Linked DNA regions of Gemmatimonas sp.. The protein of the gene in region 1 interacts with the protein of each later gene in a pairwise test. Links are inferred from orthologs where the notes say so. Each region holds a gene or a part of one and is shown on either strand. Other genes may lie near its edges.

Region 1 (5,289 bases):
GCTTGGCGAGTCCGCGGCGCGTGCAGTGCGCCATGAAGCCGCGGATCTCCGTGCGTCCGAGCTCGTTCCACTTCCACCCGTTGATGCCGCGCGTGCTGGCCAACCAAGTGGAGAATTCGCGCAGATCGCGACGGTACGCGGACGTGGTATTGGGCGAGAGGTCGCGCTCTTTCGTGAGATGGACGAGGAATTCGTCGATCTCGGCGGGGAGTGCCTGATCGGGGAGGGCCGTGTCCGGCACCGCCGGTTCGGCGGGCGCGACCTCGTCACTCATTGGCGCATCACCCGCGAATGGCCGTCGGAACGATGCCCGCATCGTCACGCCACGCGGACATCGCCGTGAGCGCGCGCTCCGCGAACAGCTCGCGCTTCTTGGCCTTGTCCTTCAAGAGCTTCGGCGCGACACCTTCGAGGTCGTCGAGTAACCCGAAGTTCGCGTTCATCGGCTGGAAGTGCTTGGGGTCGGCTTCGCGCATGTAGCGATACAGGGCGCCCATCATCGTGGCGGGCGGCGGCACGACCGGCTCGCGTCCCTCCATCTGCCGCGCGAGGTTGATGCCGGCCAAAAGACCGGTGGCGCTGCTTTCGGTGTAGCCTTCGACGCCGGTGATCTGTCCGGCGAACATCAGCTGCGGCGCGTCGCGCAGCGACAAGTGCGACGACAGCGCCGCGGGCGCGTTCACGTATGAGTTGCGGTGAATGGAGCCGAAGCGCAGAAACTCCGCTTCGGCCAAGCCGGGAATCATGCGGAATACCCGTGCCTGCTCCGGGATACGGAGCCGCGTCTGAAAGCCGACCAGATTCCACATGCGGCCGCCCCGATCTTCCATACGCAGCTGCATGACGGCATGCGGACGCGAGTTGGAGCGCGGGTCCTGCAATCCGATGGGCTTCATCGGCCCGAAGCGCAACGACTCCCGTCCGCGCCGCGCCATCTCTTCGATGGGCATGCACCCCTCGAAGTACGGCACGGCGTCGAACTCGTGCGCGGTGAACTGGTCGGCGGTGGTCAGCGCGTCGATGAAGGCTTCGTACTCGTCGCGCGTGAAGGCGCAGTTGAGATACGCCCCTTCCTCACCGGCGCCGTCCATCGTTTCCTTGCCCCAGCGCGAGGCCCGAAACGCAATGTTCTGATCGATCGACTCGAGCGAGACGACGGGCGCAATCGCATCGTAGAACGCGAGCGACTCGACACCGAGCCGCGCGCGGATGGCATCGGCCAACGCATCGGACGTGAGCGGTCCGGTCGCGATGATGCCGACATCGGGGAGCGCCGTGACTTCCTCGCGCGACACGCGGATGCGCGGGTGTGCATGGATGCGATCGTGTACATGCTGTGAGAAGATTTCGCGGTCGACGGTGAGCGCCGAACCACCCGGCACGCGCGACTCATCGGCGCAGTCGAGAATCAATGAACCCAGCTGCCGCATCTCGGCCTTCAGCAGGCCGTGCGCGTTGGTGGTCTCGGTGCTCTTGAACGTGTTCGAACACACGAGCTCACCGAGCTTCTCGGTGCGATGCGCGGCGGTGCCGCGCACGGGGCGCATTTCACTGATCACCACCGCGTGCCCGCGCTCAGCGAGCTGCCACGCGGCTTCACTTCCGGCGAGCCCGCCGCCGATCACATGCACTTCGTTGGATGCCATGCGTGTAGTCTAACGGCTCGCGCTTTACTTGGGTTCGTGGTGCGCGCGGCGGCTCGGTCGGTGTGGACGCTCGTGCGGCATCGGGGAGCACCCCTTCGCCGCTTGCTGCGCGTGCGGTCGGACGTCGGTGCCGAGCCATGGGATCACGGCGCCCACGCAGCGGCGGCGGCGGGGCGTCCCCGTGCCGAACGAGCTACACGGGGGTGGGAGGCGCACCAGCGCTCGTGTGCGCCGCCGCGGTGGTCCGTGCGCGCGACACACGCATGGCCGAGCCTGACCAGCGCAGATCGGCGGCGGGGAGGGACCACGGCGAGCCGCGGGGCAGTCGTCGGCGTCAAGGGAAGGGACCTCGCGCACTTTGCCGCCACGACGACCTTCGGTGCGTTCGGCGGGGTCGTGGTACGCGTTCGACGCAGCCCGTCCCGGCCCGCGGGTCCCCGCGGCGAATCTCTGCGGGGGTGACGCCGGCGCCGGAGCGCAGCGACAGGCGCACGGCCACCCCCGCAGCAATTTCGCCAAGGGGATCCCACGGGTCGGGCCGGGCGTCTCGCGCACACCACAGCCCACAGCCCGAAGCCCACAGCAAAACGGCCGCACCAGGCATCAATGCCAGTGCGACCGTTCCACGATCTATCCAACGCACGCCGAATCAGGCGACTTCGGCCACCAACTCGGCTTCGTCCGGGCTCGGCACATCCCACTCGTTCGCGCACTTGAGACACTTCCGGAACGCGCCGCGGGTCTTGTTACTCTTGGCCTCAGCCCCCACGTACCCGCACTCCGGACACGTCTCGGCCACGGGCTTATCCCAGACCACAAAATCGCAGTTCGGATAATTCTCGCAACCGTAGAACGCCTTCCCGCGCTTCTTGCTGCGCCGTTCGGCAATTTCTCCGCCGTCCTTGGGACACTTCACGCCGGTGGGCATGCTGCGCGTGCCACGGCACTTCGGGAACTTGGAGCAGCCGAGGAAGTCACCCGAGCGACCGTGACGCACCACCATCGGTTCGCCGCACTCCTGACACATGTACTTCGTGAGCTCGGCCGGCTTTTTCTCGCCCTTGATCGGGCGCGTGTACTTGCACGCCTTGGGATGATTCTCACAGGCCACGAACGGTCCGAAAAATCCACCCTTGGCCACCAGCTTGCCGCCGCAGTCGGGACACTTTTCGGTGGCGAGCGCCGACAGGTCGTACGCTTCGCCGATCAGGACGTCGAGATCGTTGTCGTTGAGTGTCGCCTGAAACGGCGTCCAGAAGTCGGTGAGCGCGCGCACCCACCCCAGCTCGCCGTCCGCGATCTTGTCGAGTTCCCCTTCCATCTGCGCCGTGAACTGCACGTTGAAGATGGCGGGGAACTTCTTGACCATGACCTTCTCCACCGTCTCGCCCAAGGGCGTGGGAAAGAAGCGGCGCTGTTCGAGCAACACATAGCGCCGTTCGGCCAGCACCGAGATGATCGACGCGTACGTGGACGGACGACCGATACCGAGGCGTTCGAGCTCCTTGACCAACGAGGCTTCGGAGAAGCGCGGCGGCGGAGCGGTGAAGTGCTGCGTCGGCGTGATCGCCTTGACCGGTACCGACTCGTTGAGCTCGAGGTACGGCAACGCCTGCTCGTCTTCGAGCGCCTTGCCGTCGCCCTCTTCGCGCGCTTCGCGATAGAGCGTGAGGAAACCGTCGAACTTGATGACGGAGCCCGTGGCGCGGAACAGGTACGCGCGTCCCTGCGTCGGGATGTCGAAGTCGACCGTCGTGGTATCGAAGACGGCCGGAGCCATCTGCGACGCGATGAAGCGCTTCCAGATCAGTTCATACAGCTTGAACTGGTCGGCCGTCAGCTTCTTGGCGAGACGATCATCGGGACGGCGCGTGGGGTCGGTCGGACGCACGCCTTCGTGCGCGTCCTGCGCGTTCGCCTTGCCGCTCGGGTAGAGCTGCATGCCGGCCGCTAGGTACGAGTCGCCGTATTCTGCCTTGAGCCAATCGCGCGCCGAGCCAGCCGCGGTCTCGGAAACACGCGACGAGTCGGTACGCATGTAGGTGATGAGACCGACCTGGCCCTCTTCCCCACCCACGTCGATGCCTTCGTACAGATCCTGCGCGAGACGCATGGTGCGCTTGGAGCCGAAGCCCAACTTCTTGGCGGCTTCCTGCTGCAGCGTGGACGTGGTGAACGGGGCTGCCGGATTCTTCCGCTTCTCGCGACGCTTGACTTCGGTGACGGTGAACTGCGTGCGGCCCTTGAGGTCGGCGAGAATGCGCTCGGCCTCATCGCCCGTCGGGATCTCCGGCTTGCTGCCGTCGATCTGATGCAGCTTCGCGGTGAACGGTTGCGTGCCCTTCTGCAGATCGGCCGCGATGCTCCAGTACTCGACCGGCGTAAACGCGCGGATCTCGCGTTCGCGCTCCACGATGATGCGCAGCGCCACGGTCTGCACGCGACCGGCCGAGAGCCCCTTCTTCACCGTCTTCCAGAGCACCGGACTGGCCTTGTAACCCACGAGGCGATCGAGGACACGACGAGCCTGCTGGGCATCGACCTTCTTGTTGTCGATATCCATCGGGTTCGCCATCGACTCCTTGACCTTGTCCTTCGTGATTTCGTGGAACATCACGCGGCGAATCGGCGCCGTGACGGCGTACCGGGGCGGCTGCGTAAAGTATTGCTCCACGTGCCAGCCGATAGCCTCACCTTCGCGGTCAGGGTCGGTGGCGATGAAGATCTCGCGGGCGCCCTTCGCGACTCGCTTGAGTTCGGTGAGGATGTCTTCCTTTCCCTCGATCGTGACGTAGTCGGGGGCGAAGCCATGCTCGATGTCGATGCCAAGCTTCTTGGCGGGCAAATCTCGGACGTGACCCACCGTGGCCTTCACCGTGAAGCCCTTTCCGAGGTACTTGCCGATTGTCTTGGCTTTGGCCGGGGACTCGACGATGACCAGCGTCGTACCACCGGCGGGCGCGGGTTCTTCGTCATCGGGTGGGGCGTCGTCGATTCGCGAGCGGCTGCGGGCCTTGGTGCTGGCGGCCTTCTTGACGGCGGTCTTCGAGGCGGCCTTTTTCGCGACGGCCTTCGAAGTGGACACGCCCGACGTTTTGGCGGCCGATTTGCGAACAGGCGTCGCCACAACGACCGGGCTGGCGGCCGTCGCTGTGGACTTCTTCACCGTTTTCTTGGCAGCCTTCTTGGCCACTTTCTTGACGGCTTTCTTCGCCGCGGGCTTGGCTACGCTGGTAGCCGCCGCGGTCGTGCCCTTCTTGATTGGCATCAGATCAGTGTACCTGGGAGCGCTCGCCGTCCATCGCCCCGTCATCGAGCCCCACGTCCTCCGCGATACCACGGATGTCCGCGAGGTTGATGCGGCCGTCGATATGGACCAGCGCGCGCTCCACCAACTGCTCAAAATCGTTGAGATTCACCGCTCCGGAGCCACCCAACATGACCAGGTAGCCCCAGGCTTCGGCGGTAAACCGTCCGCGCTCGTGCGGCCCCTGAACCCGGAGCGGCGCGTGGCGCGACATCTCAGAACCACCCGATCCGCGGGGTGGTGCAGTATCGCTATAAAGAAGTGAAAGGATCTCACCAATCTGTCGCCGGTCATATCCTTGCAACGAGAGATACGCCTCGACCTCCACGACATCCG
Region 2 (5,258 bases), on another replicon or contig:
TCTTCGCCCGATCACCGCGGTGGCGGCCGATCTCGGGCTCGGCGCCGACGACATCGATCAGTACGGACGCTACAAGGCCAAGCTGCCGCTTGCCCTGGCTTCGCAACCGCCCAAGGGGAGACTGGTGCTGGTCACGGCGATCAGCCCGACGCCGGCCGGTGAGGGCAAGAGTACCGTCAGTGTTGGCCTCAGCCAGGCGTTCCGTCGCCTCGGGCACAACGCCGTGCTCTGCATGCGTGAGCCGAGCCTCGGCCCGGTGTTCGGCGTGAAGGGTGGCGCGGCCGGCGGCGGCTACGCGCAGGTGCTGCCGATGGACGACATCAACCTGCACTTCACCGGTGACTTCCACGCCATCGCCAGCGCGCACAGCCTGCTCTCGGCGATGCTCGACAATCACCTGTATCACGGCAATGCACTCGGCCTCGACACCAAGCGCATCACCTGGCCGCGCACGATCGACATGAACGACCGCGCATTGCGTCAGGCCATCATCGGTGTGGGCGCCGGCAACGGCGTGATGCGCGAAGAACGGTGGGTGATCATTCCCGCCAGTGAAGTCATGGCGATCGTGGCGTTGGCCTCCGACGCGGAAGATCTCGAGCAGCGCCTCGGCAACATCATCGTGGGCACCACGAGCGGGAAAGAGCGCACACCCATTCGCGCGCGCGATTTGCAGGCCACCGGTGCGATGTCATTGCTGCTGAAAGACGCGCTGCGTCCGAATCTGGTGCAGACGCTCGAAGGCGGTCCGGCCATTCTGCATGCCGGTCCGTTCGGCAACATCGCCCACGGCTGCAACAGCCTGGTGGCTACGCGCGCCGGCTTGGCGCTCGCTGATATCGTGGTCACCGAAGCGGGCTTCGGCTCTGACTTGGGCGCTGAAAAGTTCTTCGACATCAAGTGCCGCGCCGGCGGACTCAATCCCGAAGCGGCGGTGCTGGTGGCCACGGTGCGCTCACTCAAGATGCAGGGCGGGCTGCCCAAGAACATGCTCGATCAGGAAGACCTCGGCGCCCTCGAACGCGGGCTGCCGCATCTCGCGCATCACATCACCAACGTGCGGCAGTTCGGCGTGCCGGTGGTCGTCGCGATCAATCGCCGGTTGTCGGATACCGACGCTGAGCTGGCGATGGTGGCCGACTACGCCGCGAAATACGGCGTGCGCGTGGCGCTCTGCGACGTGTGGGCGAATGGCGGAGCCGGCGGCGAAGCGTTGGCGCATGAAGTGTTGGCGCTACTCGACTCCACGTCGGCCAATTTCCGTCCATTGTACGACACGGAACGCCCGATCCGCGAGAAGATCGAAACGATCGCCGCCAAAGTGTACGGTGCCGATGGCGTGGACTACTCGCCGGCGGCGGAAAAGTCGATTGCGTGGCTCGAGCAACACGGCCTGGGCAACACGCCGGTGTGCATGGCGAAAACGCAGTACTCACTCTCGGACGATGCGTCGAAACTTGGCGTGCCGACCAACTTCCGCATGACCGTGCAGGAAGTGAGCGGCTCGGCCGGCGCCGGATTCGTGGTGGCCAAGTGCGGCGACATCATGACGATGCCGGGCTTGTCGAAATCGCCGGCGGCCGAGCGCATGAAGGTGCGCCCGGATGGCACGATCGAGGGGCTGTCGTAGGGCGAGATTACCTGGTTGGGCTACCGCTGACTTCGCGCTTCATCACCCCTTCGATGAACAGGTACAACTCTCCCCAGGCACGCTTCACCTCGGGCGTCCATTCGCTGCCCAAGCCCCGTTCGAGGGCCCAGAGAAGCGCCGCGCCGACGGACGCATACTGTTCAAGGTTCACACCGTAACCCACGTGGCGGCGGGCCAGTGCCTGAAGGTCGTCGATGATGTTCGCCGGGAAGTCGAGCATCTGCACGAGCGTGTTGATGGTCTGTGCAAACTTTTCGTACTGCACGTGCATGGGCTTCCCGTCGAACAGTGCCTTGGCCGACGGATCGATCTCAAACAGGCGGTCGTAGAACAGCTGCGCCGCCGTGAGGCGAATGGGGACTACGCGCAGCCAGCTGTCGCGAATCAGTCGTTCGGCATCTCTGTTCATGGGGTACCGGGTGATGAAATGTCCGACAGCAAAAAGACGGCGGTGCCGCGCGTCGCATTCTGAATCGCATGCTCCATCGCAGACAGACGAATGCGTGGCACCCGAATCGAAAACACGGCGTCCACTTCAAAGCGCTGCTCAAGGAGTTCGGCCTCGAAGTCCAGCCAGAGCTGCTGCAATGCGCCGATCGCGCCGTAGCCCACGCGTACGGTCACATCGACAGTGTCGACACGCTCGGCCCTCGGCATGTGGGCCAAGGCCTCCTGGACAACGCTACCGTAGGCCTTCACGAGGCCGCCAGTGCCCAGCTTCGTTCCGCCGTAATAGCGGGTCACCACCGCGGCGATTTCGCCAACGCCGCTGTGCAGCAGCACCGTCAGCATGGGCCGACCGGCAGTACCGTGGGGCTCGCCGTCGTCGCTCATGCCCACGCGATCGGTGCTGCCAGGCGCCCCGACCACGTACTCCCAGCAATTGTGCGTGGCGTCGGGGAACTCGGCGTTCATCGCCTTGATGAACGCCTGCGCCTCCTCACTCGACTGAACCCGCGCCACGGTGCAGATGAACCGGCTGCGATCGATCACCTGCTCCACGCGATGCTGCTGCGCCGGAACAGGGTACCGTGCCGGATCCCGTAGGGGATCCCCGACAGGATCCCCGACGCCGTCGCTCACGCGTACGGGCTGTCTCCGCCGCCGCGCGAGGAGCCACCAGCACCGCCACCGCTGCCACCACCGCTGCTGCCGCCCTGACCACGATGCGGGCCCCGACGGACACGGCCCGCCGCCCCGCTCTTTGAGGCACCGCCGCCGGCGCCACCCGCGCCACTACTCGACGGACCACGCGAACCGGTAGACGGGCCGCGCGATTCGCTCGTCTTACGGGCGGGAGCGGCCGGACGGCCACCCGCCGGCGCCGCCGGTCGTGCACCGCCCGACTGCGCGGCACTGCGACGCTCCACCTTCGCCGCCGCACGCGCGCGGTCTTCCGCCTTCTTCTTGCGAATCTCCGCGATGCGCTCGGCCAACGGCACTTCCAGCTTGGTCTGCGGCTTGGCGCTGTAGTCGAAATCGGGCACGGTCACGCGCGGCAACGTTTTCTTGATCGCGCGCTCGATCTGCTTCAGATCGCCTTCTTCATCGGGCGACACGAAGGTGAACGCCTCACCCGTCGCTTCGGCACGCGCCGTACGACCCACGCGGTGGATGTAATCCTCGGCGGCCAGCGGCACATCAAAGTTCACCACGTGGCCGAGGGCTTCCACGTCGATACCGCGGGCCGCGATATCGGTGGCCACCAGCACCTGATACTCGCCGTCCTTGAAGCCGGCGAGGGCCTGCGTACGCTGCGACTGCGAGCGGTTGCCGTGAATACGTTCGGCCTTGATGCCCGCCGACACGAGCTGCGACGCCAAGCGATTCGCGCGGTGCTTCGTGCGCGTGAACACCAGCGCCTGCGGCATGTCACCGCGCTTGAGCAGCGCGACGAGTAGTCCACTCTTGAGATCCTGCGCCACCGGGTACACGGCCTGCGTGATGCCGACGGCCGGAGCCGACTGACGCTGCAGGTTGAGCGTAAACGGATTGGTGAGCAGATCCTTCGTGAGCGCCGCAATCGGCGCCGGCATCGTGGCACTGAAGAACAACGTCTGCCGCTTCTTCTGCGGCAGATGACGCAGCACCTTCTTGATCTCGGGCAGGAAGCCCATGTCGAGCATGCGATCCGCTTCGTCGAGCACGAGATACTCGAGATGTTCGAGCTTCGCGTACGGCATGCGGAAGTGATCGAGCAACCGACCCGGCGTGGCCACGATGACATCGGCGCCGCTGCGGAACGCATGTTCCTGCGGCCCCATGCCAACGCCACCGAATACCGCCGCGCCCGTGAGCGGCGTGTGAATGGTTACGTCATTCAAGCTTTCGACGATCTGCGCCGCCAGTTCACGCGTGGGCGTGATGACCAGCGCCCGCGTAATCCCACGCGGCTTCTCCATGATGTGATGGAGAATCGGGAGCAGGAACGCATACGTTTTGCCGCTGCCCGTCATCGCGCAGGCGAGGACGTCACGTCCCTCCAGAGCCGGCGGAATCGCTTCGGCCTGAATTGGGGTAGGACGGGCAAAACCGAGCTCCTTGAGGCCCTTCTGGAGGCTCGGATGCAGTTGCAGCGAAGAAAACGACGGCGTAGCGGTCACGTAAGCGGGGCGCGGGTAATTAGGGCACAGAGTAGCCCCTATAACCTACCACGGGGGCCAAGGCGACCGCGGGGGCCAAGGCGGGATTCCCCACCGGAAGCGGTTTGGTCAGGAACGTGTGAAGGCAGGCGGAAGTACCGCTACGATGCCGGGAGGGGTGGACGCCGGCCACGCGGGACCATCGGCACCGGTACTTCCCCCCGCCCCATTCACGTTCCTGTCCAAACAGCGTCCCCGGCGGTATCGACCGTTCCCAACCGCGGCCGTCAGCCCGTGGCCGCTATCTCTTCACCAGGATTAATGAACTGGTCCTGCTCCAGCTGGTACTGCCGGTTGTACAGGTCACGGTAGCGTCCGCCGAGTGCCAGCAGCTGCTGATGCGTACCGCGTTCGATGATCTGACCGTGCTCGAGCACGAGGATCTGATCTGAGCTCGTAATCGTGCTGAGCCGGTGCGCAATCACGAAGGTCGTGCGGCCGGCGCGCAGGCGACGGAGCCCTTCTTGAATGAGATGCTCGCTTTCCGAGTCGAGCGACGACGTGGCTTCGTCGAGAATGAGCACGCGCGGATCGGCCAGAATGGCGCGGGCGATTGCCACGCGCTGGCGCTGACCACCCGAGAGCTTCACGCCGCGCTCACCGACGATCGTGTCGTACTGCTGCGGGAAGCCCTGAATGAACTCGTGCGCGTTGGCGATCTTGGCCACCGCCATCACTTCCTCCTTCGAAGCGCCGGGCTTGGTGAAGGCGATGTTCTCCATCACCGTGCCGTCGAACAGGAAGTTGTCCTGCATGACCACGCCCAGGTGGCGACGATAGTCGCGCAGCTTGAGCTCGGACACCGGCGTGCCGTCCACCTTGATCTGTCCCTGCTGCGGCTGCGCAAACGCCATGATGAGCGAGATCATCGTGCTCTTGCCGCTGCCGCTCGAGCCCACCAGCGCCGTGGTGGTGCCGGCCGGGGCGGTGAACGACACGTCCTTCAGCACCGGCGTGCCTTCCTC

The links.
Region 2: the proteins of topA (region 1) and RMP10_RS03910 interact in binary tests that used the Escherichia coli proteins (3 or more experiments, as listed by UniProt). The link is inferred for Gemmatimonas sp. from one-to-one orthologs.

Annotation. Positions count from the first base shown.
Region 1 is NZ_JANPLK010000040.1:190,598-195,886, reverse strand. Bases 2,096-5,258 are described here. They hold topA (type I DNA topoisomerase), read right to left. Parts: upstream 4,915-5,258; coding sequence 2,296-4,914; downstream 2,096-2,295. Other genes in these bases: RMP10_RS10605 (DUF494 family protein), read right to left, coding at 4,919-5,258. Also shown: tyrosine recombinase XerC, read right to left, coding at 1-274; methylenetetrahydrofolate--tRNA-(uracil(54)-C(5))-methyltransferase (FADH(2)-oxidizing) TrmFO, read right to left, coding at 282-1,646; more of RMP10_RS10605, read right to left, coding at 5,259-5,289. UniProt on the Escherichia coli protein: Releases the supercoiling and torsional tension of DNA, which is introduced during the DNA replication and transcription, by transiently cleaving and rejoining one strand of the DNA duplex.
Region 2 is NZ_JANPLK010000013.1:42,357-47,614, forward strand. What follows is about bases 896-3,895. They hold RMP10_RS03910 (YigZ family protein), read right to left. Parts: upstream 2,735-3,895; coding sequence 2,057-2,734; downstream 896-2,056. Other genes in these bases: RMP10_RS03900 (formate--tetrahydrofolate ligase), read left to right, coding at 896-1,630; RMP10_RS03905 (globin family protein), read right to left, coding at 1,638-2,060; RMP10_RS03915 (DEAD/DEAH box helicase), read right to left, coding at 2,731-3,895. Outside these bases: more of RMP10_RS03900, read left to right, coding at 1-895; more of RMP10_RS03915, read right to left, coding at 3,896-4,254; RMP10_RS03920 (ABC transporter ATP-binding protein), read right to left, coding at 4,521-5,258.